Regions from separate parts of the Peribacillus sp. FSL K6-5616 genome, predicted to be linked through region 2. Evidence: predicted binding sites of a transcription regulator. Region 2 holds the regulator's gene; the other holds the start of a gene.

Region 1 (7,509 bases), 450 kb from region 2:
GTTCGTGAAAAAACATTGCGCCAAATCGTTACAGCTACAGGCGATGGAAGCATTGCCGCCCAATCCGCTCAGCATTTTGTTGAGGAACTTCAAGAAAAATTGCAGCCAAAGGCTTGATATCACAAGAATATACAATCGTAATTCCGTTTTAACGATGTTGTAACACGCGTGAAATAATGATTCGGTATAGTAGGGGATAGAAGTTGACCCCCTTTAATTATAAACGTTTAAGGACACAGAATAAGTTTCTGTGTCTTTTTTTTGTTTTCCTGCTTTGAGACTATATCTTTAGTTCCAATTTTTAGGATGTTCCCGAGCGGTTTTTAATGTGAAGTAAGCCTTTCCTTTGCATTTAGGAAGCGAAAGTGGAGAAGAATAGGAGTTAAGCAGGATAAAGGCTTACCTATGTGATTCCTTGCGAATGAAGATTCCCCCAATGCAGGAAGTTTACTTTATTGTTTGCTCATTTTAAAAATAGTATAATGATAAGATATACTAAACATATATATATCTTTCATAATGGTAAGAAGATGAAAAATACAACTTGTTTGAACTATTAGCATTTGTAAATCGCCAAATGGATATCTAGCGGCGGTTTAAGGATATAAACTGAATCTCTTCAACACGGGGGGTGAAGGTTTCTATAGTCGAGCAGAGCCAATCGAGGTGAAGAACGTGCAACGTGTCACAAACTGTGTATTGATCAGAGATAATCAAATCCTCTTATTGAAAAAGCCTAGACGCGGATGGTGGGTAGCTCCCGGCGGCAAGATGGAACCTGGGGAGTCTGTACGCGATGCTTGCATTAGGGAATATCGCGAAGAAACGGGCGTTTATTTAAAAAACCCTTCCATCAAAGGTATTTTCACCTTCATCATGAAGGACGGAGATAAAGTTTTATCAGAATGGATGATGTTCACTTTCTTTGCAACGGATTCCGATGGTGTAAATGTGGATGTTTGTGAAGAAGGGGAACTTAGCTGGCATCCGGTTGAAGATGTTAAAAAGCTGATGATGGCTGAAGGTGATTTTCACATCCTGGATTATATGGTTCATGGCAGTGGGATCATCTATGGAACCTTTACCTATACGCCAGAGTTCAAGCTGCTTTCTTACCGGTTGGATCCAGGTTAATTTTTAGATATAAAAAAGATTGCTATACATGGGGGCGGAGAAACTATGAGTACAGGGCAGATGAGTGAAACGCAATTGGTCATCATTACCGGTATGTCCGGAGCAGGCAAGACAGTGGCGGTTCAAAGTTTTGAAGACCTCGGCTTTTTTTGCGTCGATAATTTGCCGCCCACGCTGTTGCCAAAGTTTTTGGAGTTAATGAAGGACTCCGGGAATAAGATGAATAAAGTGGCTCTTGTCATGGATTTAAGGGGAAGGGAATTTTTTGATTCCTTATTTCTTGCACTGGATAATTTAACGGATGCAGCTGCAGTATCACCAAGAATCCTTTTTCTTGAAGCGGATGATGATTCCTTGGTACGCAGATATAAGGAAACGAGAAGGACCCATCCCCTTGCTCCATTAGGTCGGCCATTGGAAGGCATTAAAATGGAACGGGAACTTTTGGACGAATTGAAGGGAAGGGCCCAGCTGATCTTTAATACTTCCCAACTGAAGCCGCGCGAATTGAGGGAGAAAATCGCTTCGGAGTTTTCTGCCGATAAAAGTGTCGGTTTTACAGTCAATGTCATGTCGTTCGGGTTCAAGCATGGTCTGCCCATAGATGCCGACCTTGTGTTTGATGTACGGTTCCTGCCAAATCCATATTATATTGATCATATGAGGCCAAGGACTGGTTTGGAACAGGAAGTGTCGAGTTACGTTTTAAAATGGAGTGAGACGCAAAAATTCTTGGAAAAAGTGACCGATCTGCTCGCTTTCATGCTTCCATATTATAAACGTGAAGGGAAAGCACAGCTTGTTGTTGCGATTGGGTGTACAGGCGGTCAGCACCGTTCTGTAGCTTTGACGGAGTATATTTCAAACCACTTCAAAAAGGATTACAGGGTTCAAGTATCACATCGCGATATCGAAAAAAGTAAGGGGAAAGCAGATGTTAGATAAAAAGAAACAGCCTAAGGTTGTGATCATCGGAGGGGGAACCGGCCTTCCTGTTTTGTTGAGAGGGTTAAAGAAGCATCCGGTGGATATAACGGCAATCGTAACGGTTGCTGATGATGGTGGAAGTTCAGGCCGCCTTCGCGAGGATATGGATATTCCCGCTCCGGGTGATATTCGTAACGTGCTGGCTGCGTTATCGGATGTAGAGCCCCTTGTTGAACAAATGTTTCAGCATCGCTTTCAGAGTAAAAATGAGTTGTCAGGGCATTCGCTTGGGAATTTGATACTGGCGGCAATGACTTCGCTGACCGGGGATTTCGTCCATGCGATCCAGGAAATGAGTAAATTCCTTAATGTCCGCGGTAAAGTGCTTCCGGCTGCCAACCAAAGTGTGGTTCTCCATGCAGAGATGGATGACGAAACGATTGTTACAGGAGAATCCAAGATTCCCTTCTCAGGAAAGAAAATAAAAAAAGTATTCCTGTCTCCTCGTCATATAAAGCCGCTTAGTGAAACTCTCCAGGAAATCAAGCAGGCAGATCTTATAGTCATAGGTCCAGGAAGCCTATATACTAGCATTCTGCCTAACTTACTTGTCCCTGGTTTAGGAGAAGAGGTAGCCCGTTCCAAGGCTAAGAAGGTGTACATTTGCAATTTGATGACACAAGCCGGCGAGACTCTGGATTATAGCGCGAGTGATCATATAAAAGCGATATATGACCATATGGGAAATGCATATATTGACAGGATACTTGTTAATAATGAGGAAATACCAACCGAGATTCAGCAGCGCTATCAAGCTGAATATGCAAAACCGGTCATGTATGATGTGGAAAGCTTAAAAATGATGGGTCTTGAAATCATACAAGAACGCATTTTCAGCTATGAAGGGAATGTAATACGCCATGATACGAAAAAAGTGGCGGATTTGCTTTATAATATGCTTGTAAATGAAACAAAAAGCCACATAGTACCGTAGATATAAGCGGGGACGGTTTTTTGATTGATAAAAATAGATTACCTGCGTTCGATTGGGGGTGAAATGGATGTCTTTTGCTTCAGAAACAAAAAAAGAGCTTACAACATTAGAGGGGAAGGATTGCTGCGGTAAAGCGGAATTGTGTGCGCTTATCCGGATGAACGGATCCCTTTCATTTTCTAATCGGAAGCTTGTTGTGGATATTCAAACTGAGAATGCTGCGATTGCCAGAAGGATTTATACGCTGCTGAAAAAAAGTTATGAGGTCCAGGTCGAGCTGTTGGTCCGTAAAAAGATGAAGCTTAAAAAGAACAATGTATATATTGTCAGGATGTCATCCGGAGGGCAGCGGGTTTTAACCGATTTGGAAATTTTAGGCGATGGCTTTGAAATTCTCCATGATATATCCGATACTATTGTTGGGAAGAAATGCTGTAAGCGTTCTTATCTAAGAGGTGCATTTCTTGCAGGGGGTTCGGTTAACAATCCGGAAACGTCTTCCTATCACCTTGAGATTTTCTCACTTTATAAAGAGCACAATGATGCCCTTTGTGAGCTAATGAATAAGTTTGGCTTGAAGGCCAAGACACTTGAACGCAAGAAGGGGTACATCATTTATTTGAAAGAAGCCGAAAAGATTGCCGAGTTTTTAAGTATAGTTGGCGCCCATTCAGCTTTATTAAGGTTCGAGGATGTACGGATTGTCCGTGATATGCGTAATTCAGTGAATCGGCTTGTGAATTGTGAAACAGCCAATTTGAACAAAACGATCGGGGCATCATTGCGCCAGGTTGAAAATATCCATTATATCGAGGATACGGTAGGACTTGGCATTTTACCGGATAAGCTTCGGGAAATTGCGGAGCTTAGGATAGCGTTTCAGGATATAACCTTAAAGGAACTTGGGGAAATGGTATCCGGGGGAACCATCAGTAAGTCCGGGATTAATCACCGATTGCGAAAGATTGATGAAATAGCTGACAGGCTCCGTGGGGGAGAGGCTATTGCTGCGAAAAAATAAAGCTAACAGGGGAGATCAAGATGGTGGAGAAACAAGTTGAGGTAAAATTGAAAACGGGTTTGCAAGCTCGGCCGGCGGCTCTTTTTGTACAAGAAGCTAACCGCTTTCATTCAGATGTTTTTCTTGAAAAAGAAGGAAAGAAAGTGAATGCAAAAAGTATAATGGGATTAATGAGCCTAGCCATCAGTTCTGGCGTGTGCGTGAAGTTAATCGTCGAAGGACGCGATGAAAAAGAAGCGTTAGAAGCATTGGAAGAGTTCGTTCAGCAAGAGGGTTAAAAAAGGGGGTGCCTAAATGTGCATCCTTTTCTTTTATCATGAAAAAAAGGCTCCGGAAGTCGCTTATGGCGATCTCCGGAGCCTTTCTTTTGTTGCAGGATTACTTAGAGTTTTTATCATCAAGAACGCTGCGCGTGATGACTTTGTCAATCAAGCCATATTCAAGAGCTCTTTCGGAAGTCATGAAGTTATCACGTTCCGTATCTCTTTGAAGGACTTCGATAGGTTGTCCCGTACGTTCTGCCAAGATTTGGTTCAGCTTATCTTTCAAGTGAAGGATACGGCGGGCAGCAATTTCAATTTCCGTAGCTTGACCTTGAGCTCCTCCAAGTGGTTGGTGAATCATGACTTCACTGTTTGGCAACGCATAACGTTTGCCTTTTTCGCCAGCGGCCAATAGGAAAGCACCCATGGAAGCGGCCATACCGATGCATACTGTCGATACATTAGGTTTGATATATTGCATAGTATCGTAAATGGCCATACCGGAAGTGATGCTTCCGCCAGGGCTGTTGATGTATAGAGTGATATCTTTTTCAGGATTTTCCGCTTCTAAAAATAGTAATTGAGCAACAATGGAGTTGGAAACATTATCGTCAATTGCACTTCCTAGCATAATGATCCGGTCTTTTAATAAACGGGAGTAAATATCGTAGGCACGCTCCCCACGACTTGTTTGTTCGATAACTGTAGGAATTAAATTCATGTTCATTTCCTCCTTCGATTAAGAGAATCATTTAAATTCTTTATGTATGTATGATACACTTTTTGGTCAATTTAGGTCAAACAAAACAAACCCTATTATGGATAATTTGTTCGACAATTTTCTGGCTAAGGCTCCTTCCTGATAGATTATTTTATATATTATGCCGCACAGGGATGAATTTCCACATTACCCATAATACCCAAATGATAAAGTTTTAAACCTGATAACCCTTGCAAAGGAGGGGATTCTATCATATAATGAAGTCTGTTGAAAAAATATTTTCTATTACGCCCTCGTAGTGCAACGGATAGAACGCAAGCCTCCGAAGCTTGAAATGCAGGTTCGATTCCTGCCGAGGGCATTACCAATCTTCTGCTTAATAAAGTGGGGGATTTTTTATTTGTCATTTTTAGGAGAGTTGAAATTTTTGCTGAATTTGCTCGTTTTCCGTAATATTCCATCGAATCCTGTAATGTCGGTCCTGTCTTGAAAATATTCGCCCACACTATTGAAAAATGGTGATTTTTCAATAAAAGTAGTTGTTAAATTTGCGTTTCTAACATATAGTATTTAAAACAAATAAACTATTCAGAAAAAAATCGTAAGCGTTTTCATGGGTTTTTGTGTAGAATTTTCTCCTGATAATGTAAAATGGAGTGGGGGAGGGATGAATCGATGAGTATGAATATGAAAGCAGGACTTTTTCAACAGCAAACATTAAAGATGGCAATGACCCAGGAGCTCATGCAAGCTATTACATTGCTGCAATACTCCTCGCAGGAGCTATCGGCTTTTTTAGAAAATAAAATGGTGGAGAACCCATTACTGTCCATAGATCAGCCAACATCTTCTTTATTTCAGCCAACTTTTGACCGCAAAAAAGGTAAACGGACTCTTAAAAATACGTATGATGCCAACTATTGGATTGAACAGATCAGTGAAGATACCATATCGCTTGAACAGCATATCATGTCCCAGGTGAATCACCAGCAGTTTTCCGGTGAGCAGCAAAAGGCAATGCTTCTATTAATTCATAATCTTGATGAAAACGGTTACTTAAGGACTCAGCTGGATGATATATGCATCCCAGGCATATCTCCGGCCGTTTTGGAAGAGAGTCTCTCGATTTTACAGGAACTTGAACCGCATGGTATTGGAGCGAGGAATCTTCAAGAGTGCCTTTTGCTTCAAGTGAAAGCAGAAGGGGAGAATCTTCTGGCAGAATCGATCATAGAAAACCATTTCCTCGATTTTGCTGAAAAGCGCTGGAAAGACCTAAGTAAGAAAATCGGTGTTACTCTGAAGGAGATTCAAGAAGTCTTTGATTATGTCCAGACGTTGAACCCGCGTCCGGCATCACTCTTTTTTCAGGAAAAACCTTCTTATATAGTGCCGGATGTAGTCGTGGAAGTTCGGGATGGCATGCTGCTTGTCGGGAATTATGATGGTAACACACCCAATCTTAATGTGGATAAAGGATATTTAAACCGAATGAAGAGCCATAAGGATCAGGGAGTTCAGCGGTTTATCCAGGATAAGTGGCAGGAATACCAATGGATCTCCAGAGGAATCCAACAGAGAAAAGAAACGATATTGAAGGTTATTCAGTGCATCGTCGAAAAACAGCCGGCGTGCTTTCATCATGGCCTGAACTATTTGAAGCCGATGACGATGAAAGAAATCGCAGACGAACTTGGCATACATGAGTCCACAGTAAGCCGGGCGGTTAAAGGGAAGTACGTACAGACACCATTTGGCACGATAGAGATGCGGATATTTTTCACTACTTCTTTACAGTCGGTCGGCCTTGATGAGGATATGTCGGGCATGCAGGCGAAAAAGAGCCTCCAGGCAGCCATCAATGGGGAAAATAAACAAAAGCCGCTTTCGGATCAAGACTTGGCGGAACGGCTGAAAGAAGAGCATGGAATTATCCTGGCACGCCGAACCGTTGCCAAGTACCGGGAACAATTAGGGATCCCTTCTTCATCTAAACGAAAAAGATATGATTGAAAAGGATGAGTGGTTTTGGAATCGAATGCGTTTGTTTTATATAGTAGGGATAAATGCCCGTTATGTGATAAAGCCAAGCAGGTACTCGAAGAAGTGAAAGTGGAGTCAGGCATAGGCTATAAGGAAATCGATATCCATACCGATGATGATTTGCTTGGGAGATTCGGGCTGATAATCCCTGTCGTTGAATGGAAAGATGAAATCGTTCAGTTCGGAAACGTTGATAAATCAGCTCTAAATAGGCTTTTGGAAAAATAATTTTTCAAATCATTTGAAGAAACATTCCGTTCCTGCTAGAATAAAATATGTAGCAGGAATATTTTTTTGTTTTAAGTGGGACAGAAAATGACTACGCGGGACGTTAAATGTCCAACTTAACTTTTTAGGAGTTTTAAATATGCGTACATTACTCGAGGTACAAAGAAAATTATTGCCC
Region 2 (7,509 bases):
CAATTCCATTAAATCCGTCTTAATGCGTGGTTCTTTTTCTGATTGAATGGTCGTTATGGGTGCTGCCTTCTCCCGTTCCCCGGAACCTCTCACCTCTGAATGGGTAAAAGCGCCCTTTCTAGCAGGTTTAACGATTTCGGTTTCCTCGACCATTTTATTCCATTCACCGCAGCCTGGGCATTTCCCCATCCATTTCGCGGATTCATACCCACAAGACTGACAGATAAATTTAGTTTTCTTTTTTACAGCCATAAATTACTCCTCTTCCTTTGGAAAAAATATCTATATTAAGGATATTATATCTCTGTTTTATTTAAACCTTCTTAAGGCTAAGTTTTTTTAAAAAAATATTCACTTTGCTTGTCCCGTTTATACTCACATCTACCTATAGATAAAAAACAGAGGTACACTGCAAAAGAATCTGCGTGTACCTCGAAGTTTAGGATCAGGTTATTCACTTACATTAACAGGCTCGCCTTGTCGGATTGCAAACTCATTATTCACGACATCCATTACGACCGTTTGCCCTTTTTTCACGTTGCCTTTAAGCAACTCTTCGGATAGATAATCCTCTACATGCTTCTGAAGCGCCCTGCGGATTGGCCTTGCCCCATATTCCGGATCAAAACCTTCCGTGGCAATTTTTTCTCTAGCCGCATCTGTCAGCTCCAAGTATATCTCCTGTTCTTTCAAACGGGTAGTAAGCTGATTTGACATTAATGTAACGATTTGTTTCAAATGATCCTTCTCTAATGAGTGGAACACGATAGTTTCATCAATACGATTCAGGAATTCCGGACGGAATGCACGTTTGAGTTCTTCCATCACTTTCCCTTTCATATTTTTATAGTCCTGACCAGTATCCTGGATGTTAAAGCCGACATACTTATCAGTTTTCAAGGCAGACGCCCCTACATTCGATGTCATGATCAAAATGGTATTCCTGAAATCGACAGTACGCCCCTTTGAATCTGTCAGTCTTCCGTCTTCCAACACTTGAAGAAGAATATTGAAGACATCCGGATGCGCCTTTTCTATTTCATCAAGCAGAACGACGGAGTATGGTTTCCTCCGCACTTTTTCCGTTAACTGACCGCCTTCTTCGTACCCAACATATCCTGGAGGCGATCCAACAAGACGTGAAGTCGAATGTTTCTCCATATATTCGGACATATCGATGCGGATCATGGCATCTTCATCACCAAAAATGGATTCAGCCAAAGCTCGGGCTAGCTCGGTTTTACCGACCCCTGTAGGCCCCAAGAAGATGAATGAACCAATTGGACGCTTAGGATCTTTCAATCCTGCCCTTGCACGTCGTACTGCTTTAGAAACCGCAATGACGGCCTCTTCCTGCCCAATTACACGATCATGGAGGATTGACTCCATATTAAGCAGTTTGTCTGACTCCGTTTGCGCCAATTTAGTGACCGGCACTCCCGTCCAGCTGGATACGACATGTGCAATGTCATCCACAGTCACTTCACTGTTTTCCTGCCCTTGTTTTTCTTTCCAAGTTTTTTTCGTTTCTTCCAATTGTTCTCTTAAGCGTTGTTCTGTATCGCGAAGCGAAGCAGCTTTTTCAAATTCCTGACTCTGAACGGAAGCATCCTTTTCCTTGCGAACATCATCTAGTTTCACTTCAAGTTCCTTTAGGTTGGGTGGCGTTGTGTATGAGCGCAGCCTAACTTTGGAACCAGCTTCATCAATCAAGTCAATCGCTTTATCAGGTAAAAAGCGATCGGAAATATAACGGTCTGATAATTTGACTGCAGCATCAATCGCTTCGTCAGTGATCGATACGCGGTGATGTGCCTCATAACGGTCACGAAGACCTTTGAGAATTTGGATGGATTCCTCAATTGTCGGCTCATCGACTTGGATTGGCTGGAAGCGACGTTCAAGGGCAGCATCCTTTTCAATATACTTGCGGTACTCATCCAAAGTTGTAGCACCGATACATTGTAATTCACCACGGGCCAATGATGGTTTAAGGATATTGGAGGCATCGATGGCACCTTCTGCACCACCTGCACCAATCAATGTATGCAATTCGTCGATGAATAGGATGATATTACCCGCCTGGCGTATTTCATCCATGACTTTCTTCAACCGGTCCTCAAATTCACCCCGGTATTTAGTGCCAGCCACAACAGTACCCATATCAAGTGTCATGACGCGTTTATCACGTAAAATCTCAGGTACCTCATTATTGATAATCTGTTGGGCAAGCCCTTCAGCAATGGCTGTTTTACCAACGCCGGGTTCACCGATCAATACTGGGTTATTTTTTGTACGACGGCTTAATACCTCAATGACACGCTGTATTTCCTTACTTCTTCCGATAACCGGATCCAAGCTTCCTTCCCTGGCAATCGCCGTTAAATCACGGGCAAGGCCATCCAGTGTCGGCGTGCTTGCATTTGCAGCGGCTGAACCTTGATGACCACCTGATTCATTGCTGCCCAAAAGTTGTAATACTTGTTGTCGAGCTTTATTTAAACTTACTCCCAGATTATTCAATACGCGGGCAGCGACACCTTCCCCTTCTCGTATAAGACCTAGAAGGACATGCTCTGTCCCAACATATGAGTGACCTAATTTTCTTGCTTCATCCATGGAAAGCTCAATGACCTTCTTGGCTCTTGGGGTATAATGTATCGTTTGAGCCGTATCCTGTCCACGGCCAATTAAATTTTCCACTTCTTTCTGAATCTTCTCCGGACCCAATCCAAGAGCATATAACGCTTTGGCTGCAATACCATCACCCTCTCGGACCAGGCCCAGTAAAATATGTTCCGTGCCAATATTATTATGACCTAAACGGATTGCCTCTTCTTGGGCTAATGCTAATACTTTCTGGGCTCTTTCAGTAAAACGACCAAACATCATAGGGAATTCCTCCTTAAGAATTTTCGTTTTGAATAAAATTGCTGGCAATTCTCTAAGTAATGGCAGAAGCTTATTCTTGCTCCATATCTATTAATGAAATTTAATTCTCCCTAAAGAGGTCAATAACCTCTATGAGGAGGAAGATTCCGTGAAATTCAAGCGTTCCCGGATGAGTGCTGCTCTACGGATATCCCTTTCATGGGGTCTTAAAGGGCCGCCTGCGTACTTTTGTAAAAATCCCGACTGCGTCAAAATCATCAATTCATTTAGAATGCTTTTGGAAATATTCTTTATATACCCAAGATCTATCCCTAACCTAACATCGGAGATACATGTAGCTGCTTCCTTGGTCTCGATGATTCGAGCATTGGACAAAACCCCATATGAACGGAAAATTCTATCTTCTAATTGTATGTGGGAAGTCCTCGCTAATGCATCCCTCGCTGACCGTTCCTGGGCTATGATTTGTTGCACTACACTCGTTAGATCTTCAACGATATCCCTTTCCGATTTTCCAAGGGTGATTTGATTGGAAATTTGAAAAATATTCCCCAACGCTTGACTGCCCTCTCCATAAATCCCTCGAACCACCAACCCCAATTGGTTGATAGCCGGTATGATATTATTCATCTGCTGTGTAAGGACCAGGCCCGGCAGATGCATCATGACTGAAGCCCTTAACCCTGTTCCCACATTAGTCGGACAACTAGTCAGGTATCCTCTTTCTTCATCATATGCATAGTCTATGGATTCTTCAATCCAATCGTCAAGAACATTTGCAATCTTTAAGGTTTCCTTTAGCTGCAACCCCGACATTAAACATTGAATACGGAGATGGTCCTCTTCGTTTATCATGATACTTATTTCTTCATTTTCCGAAAGGAGACATGCGCTTTTCGCTGAATCTTCAACTAAATGAGGACTGATTAAATGTTTTTCAACCAGAACGCGCTTTTCCAGTGGCTGCAATTGGTCAATCTCTAATAGCTCCAATTTTCCAATCTCCGGGGTTACTTCCTCTTCGATTCTTTTTTTGACCAATTCAATGATTTTATTAGCTTCTTCGTTCGAAAAGGAGGTTGGGAAGGTAAAGTCTTTGAAATTCCTGGCCAGCCGAATCCGCGAACTCAATACAATATCGATTTCCGGCCCTTCGGCACTCATCCAGGAACTCAAGGCGTTTTCTACAAACTTTTCCAAGCTCATAATTCCTCGCCTCCCTCTTGTGCTTCAAACCTTTTTTCAAGGGAACGAACCTTATCTCTTACTTCTGCCGCTTTCTCAAACTCCTCTTGATCAATGTGGACCTTTAAAACTTCTTTCAAATCCAAAATTTGTTTTCGAAGATATATGGCGCCGCCAATCCTTTTTGGAATTTTCCCTATGTGTGCTGTATTGCCGCTATGAACCCTCTTTAAAATGGGATTTAACTGTTCATTGAACGTTTTATAACATTCGGCACAGCCAAACTTGCCAATATGGACAAATTCTTTATAAGATCGATGACAATTCGGGCAACGCCTCTCTTCCGTTTTCGGAAATGCATTTGCCTTTGTCTGTTGAATATTCGACTCCATATTCAACAATCCTGCTAATAAATTATTTATTGAAAAACCAGGTCCACCTGCCTCCATGAACATTTCACCTTTTTCCTGAGCACATTTCTCACAAATCATGACTTCAGTCTTTTTTCCATTGATGATTTTGGTGAAGTGCAGGGTAGCAGGCCTTTGATGACATTCTTGGCAAATCAACGTTCATCACCTCTGCCAGTTTCATTTATATTTTAAAGTCGTAAGCATCGCAGTTAAAATTCTTGCCCTAAGCTCATCGCGGTCAGGCAGGTCGATATAAATCACCGATCTATCTATGACGCTCATCATAATCTTTGCTTCTCTTTCATTAATGACGTCTTCATTCATCAGTCGTGAAATTACTCCTTCAGCCATCGATTGAGTTACCCTGGAACCAATAAGCGATAATAATTGGTTGATAAGTTGCACGGAATCCTGTGATTCCACTTTCATGATGCGTATATAACCTCCGCCTCCACGCTTACTCTCTACAACATAACCTCTCTCGATGGTAAACCTGGTATTGATTACGTAATTGATTTGAGAAGGAACACACTGAAATTTATCTGCTATTTCACTTCTTTTAATCTCCAAGATATCTTTTTGACTTATTTCAAGTACTTGCTTCAAATAAGTTTCGATAACATCAGATATGTTTCTCACTCAGCCTCCTCCATTCTGACTTTGACTATATTTGACTATTATTATACAAGGAATAATGCATTTTGCAACTTAAACGCACTTTCTTTCTGTAATATCCATTTTCTCCAAATTATATGTAGTTACATACCCCATTGAACATAAAAGATGAAATATCTTACATAAATACCCTATATAAATGGATGTAAAACCTGAAATTTTTCTTCTGCTTAAGGTTTCATCACTTAAATTCTGCCCCATTTACCCAGCTCATCCATTCCTCCTCATGATATGGCAACCAATTCAAATAAGGCCAGCCCGTGCTGTCCCTGAAAACGGGAAAATTTTTTTTACATACACAAAAAAGACCAGCCGGATGGCTGATCTTTTTAAATGGCTTGGCGGCGTCCTACTCTCACAGGGGGAAACCCCCAACTACCATCGGCGCTGAAGAGCTTAACTGCCGTGTTCGGAATGGGAACGGGTGTGACCTCTTCGCTATCGCCACCAAACATAAAAGGAACGTTGTTCCTTCAAAACTAGATAATAAGAAGGTATTTCATTTTTTAAAAAGCGTTGGTTAAGTCCTCGATCTATTAGTATCAGTCAGCTCCACATGTCACCATGCTTCCACCTCTGACCTATCAACCTGATCATCTTTCAGGGATCTTACTAGCTTGCGCCATGGGAAATCTCATCTTGAGGGGGGCTTCATGCTTAGATGCTTTCAGCACTTATCCCGTCCGCACGTAGCTACCCAGCTATGCCTTTGGCAAGACAACTGGTACACCAGCGGTGCGTCCATCCCGGTCCTCTCGTACTAAGGACAGCTCCTCTCAAATTTCCTGCGCCCGCGACGGATAGGGACCGAACTGTCTCACGACGTTCTGAACCCAGCTCGCGTACCGCTTTAATGGGCGAACAGCCCAACCCTTGGGACCGACTACAGCCCCAGGATGCGATGAGCCGACATCGAGGTGCCAAACCTCCCCGTCGATGTGGACTCTTGGGGGAGATAAGCCTGTTATCCCCGGGGTAGCTTTTATCCGTTGAGCGATGGCCCTTCCATGCGGAACCACCGGATCACTAAGCCCGACTTTCGTCCCTGCTCGACTTGTAGGTCTCGCAGTCAAGCTCCCTTGTGCCTTTACACTCTACGAATGATTTCCAACCATTCTGAGGGAACCTTTGGGCGCCTCCGTTACTCTTTAGGAGGCGACCGCCCCAGTCAAACTGCCCACCTGACACTGTCTCCCACCCCGATAAGGGGCGCGGGTTAGAATTTCAATACAGCCAGGGTAGTATCCCACCAACGCCTCCACCGAAGCTGGCGCTCCGGCTTCTCAGGCTCCTACCTATCCTGTACAAGCTGTACCAAAATTCAATATCAGGCTGCAGTAAAGCTCCACGGGGTCTTTCCGTCCTGTCGCGGGTAACCTGCATCTTCACAGGTACTATAATTTCACCGAGTCTCTCGTTGAGACAGTGCCCAGATCGTTACACCTTTCGTGCGGGTCGGAACTTACCCGACAAGGAATTTCGCTACCTTAGGACCGTTATAGTTACGGCCGCCGTTTACTGGGGCTTCGGTTCAAAGCTTCGCTTGCGCTAACCTCTCCCCTTAACCTTCCAGCACCGGGCAGGTGTCAGCCCCTATACTTCGCCTTGCGGCTTCGCAGAGACCTGTGTTTTTGCTAAACAGTCGCCTGGGCCTATTCACTGCGGCTTTTCTGGGCTATTCACCCTAAAAAGCACCCCTTCTCCCGAAGTTACGGGGTCATTTTGCCGAGTTCCTTAACGAGAGTTCTCTCGCACACCTTAGGATTCTCTCCTCGCCTACCTGTGTCGGTTTGCGGTACGGGCACCTTACATCTCACTAGAGGCTTTTCTTGGCAGCGTGGAATCAGGAACTTCGGTACTATATTTCCCTCGCCATCACAGCTCCGCCTTAATGGAAACGGGATTTGCCTCGTTTCCGGCCTAACTGCTTGGACGCGCATATCCAACAGCGCGCTTACCCTATCCTTCTGCGTCCCCCCATCGTTCAAACGATGTATAGGTGGTACAGGAATATCAACCTGTTGTCCATCGCCTACGCCTTTCGGCCTCGGCTTAGGTCCCGACTAACCCTGAGCGGACGAGCCTTCCTCAGGAAACCTTAGGCATTCGGTGGAAGGGATTCTCACCCTTCTTTCGCTACTCATACCGGCATTCTCACTTCTAAGCGCTCCACCAGTCCTTCCGGTCTGACTTCAACGCCCTTAGAACGCTCTCCTACCATCGACACCATACGGTGTCAATCCACAGCTTCGGTGATACGTTTAGCCCCGGTACATTTTCGGCGCGGAGTCACTCGACCAGTGAGCTATTACGCACTCTTTAAATGGTGGCTGCTTCTAAGCCA

The links. The regulator CtsR, encoded in region 2, represses protease genes until heat stress. The targets are predictions, from matches to a motif close to ATGGTCAATAAAGGTCAAACA.
Region 1: a site for CtsR is predicted at 5,123-5,143, ahead of clpP (ATP-dependent Clp endopeptidase proteolytic subunit ClpP). Genes of this name have one in related genera too.

Annotation. Positions count from the first base shown of each region.
Region 1 is NZ_JBBOYT010000001.1:4,702,773-4,710,281, reverse strand. Features, by position in the region: gene trxB (thioredoxin-disulfide reductase) at 1-117, shown strand, start outside; gene MHB45_RS22925 (NUDIX hydrolase) at 676-1,134, shown strand; gene rapZ (RNase adapter RapZ) at 1,180-2,079, shown strand; gene MHB45_RS22915 (gluconeogenesis factor YvcK family protein) at 2,069-3,055, shown strand; gene whiA (DNA-binding protein WhiA) at 3,123-4,076, shown strand; gene MHB45_RS22905 (HPr family phosphocarrier protein) at 4,097-4,354, shown strand; gene clpP (ATP-dependent Clp endopeptidase proteolytic subunit ClpP) at 4,455-5,060, opposite strand; tRNA gene MHB45_RS22895 (tRNA-Arg) at 5,350-5,421, shown strand; gene rpoN (RNA polymerase factor sigma-54) at 5,736-7,073, shown strand; gene MHB45_RS22885 (glutaredoxin family protein) at 7,083-7,331, shown strand; gene MHB45_RS22880 (sugar-binding transcriptional regulator) at 7,471-7,509, shown strand, end outside.
Region 2 is NZ_JBBOYT010000001.1:5,150,045-5,157,553, reverse strand. Features, by position in the region: gene radA (DNA repair protein RadA) at 1-252, opposite strand, end outside; gene clpC (ATP-dependent protease ATP-binding subunit ClpC) at 451-2,892, opposite strand; gene MHB45_RS25085 (protein arginine kinase) at 3,022-4,098, opposite strand; gene MHB45_RS25080 (UvrB/UvrC motif-containing protein) at 4,095-4,646, opposite strand; gene MHB45_RS25075 (CtsR family transcriptional regulator) at 4,668-5,129, opposite strand; rRNA gene rrf (5S ribosomal RNA) at 5,502-5,617, opposite strand; rRNA gene MHB45_RS25065 (23S ribosomal RNA) at 5,682-7,509, opposite strand, start outside.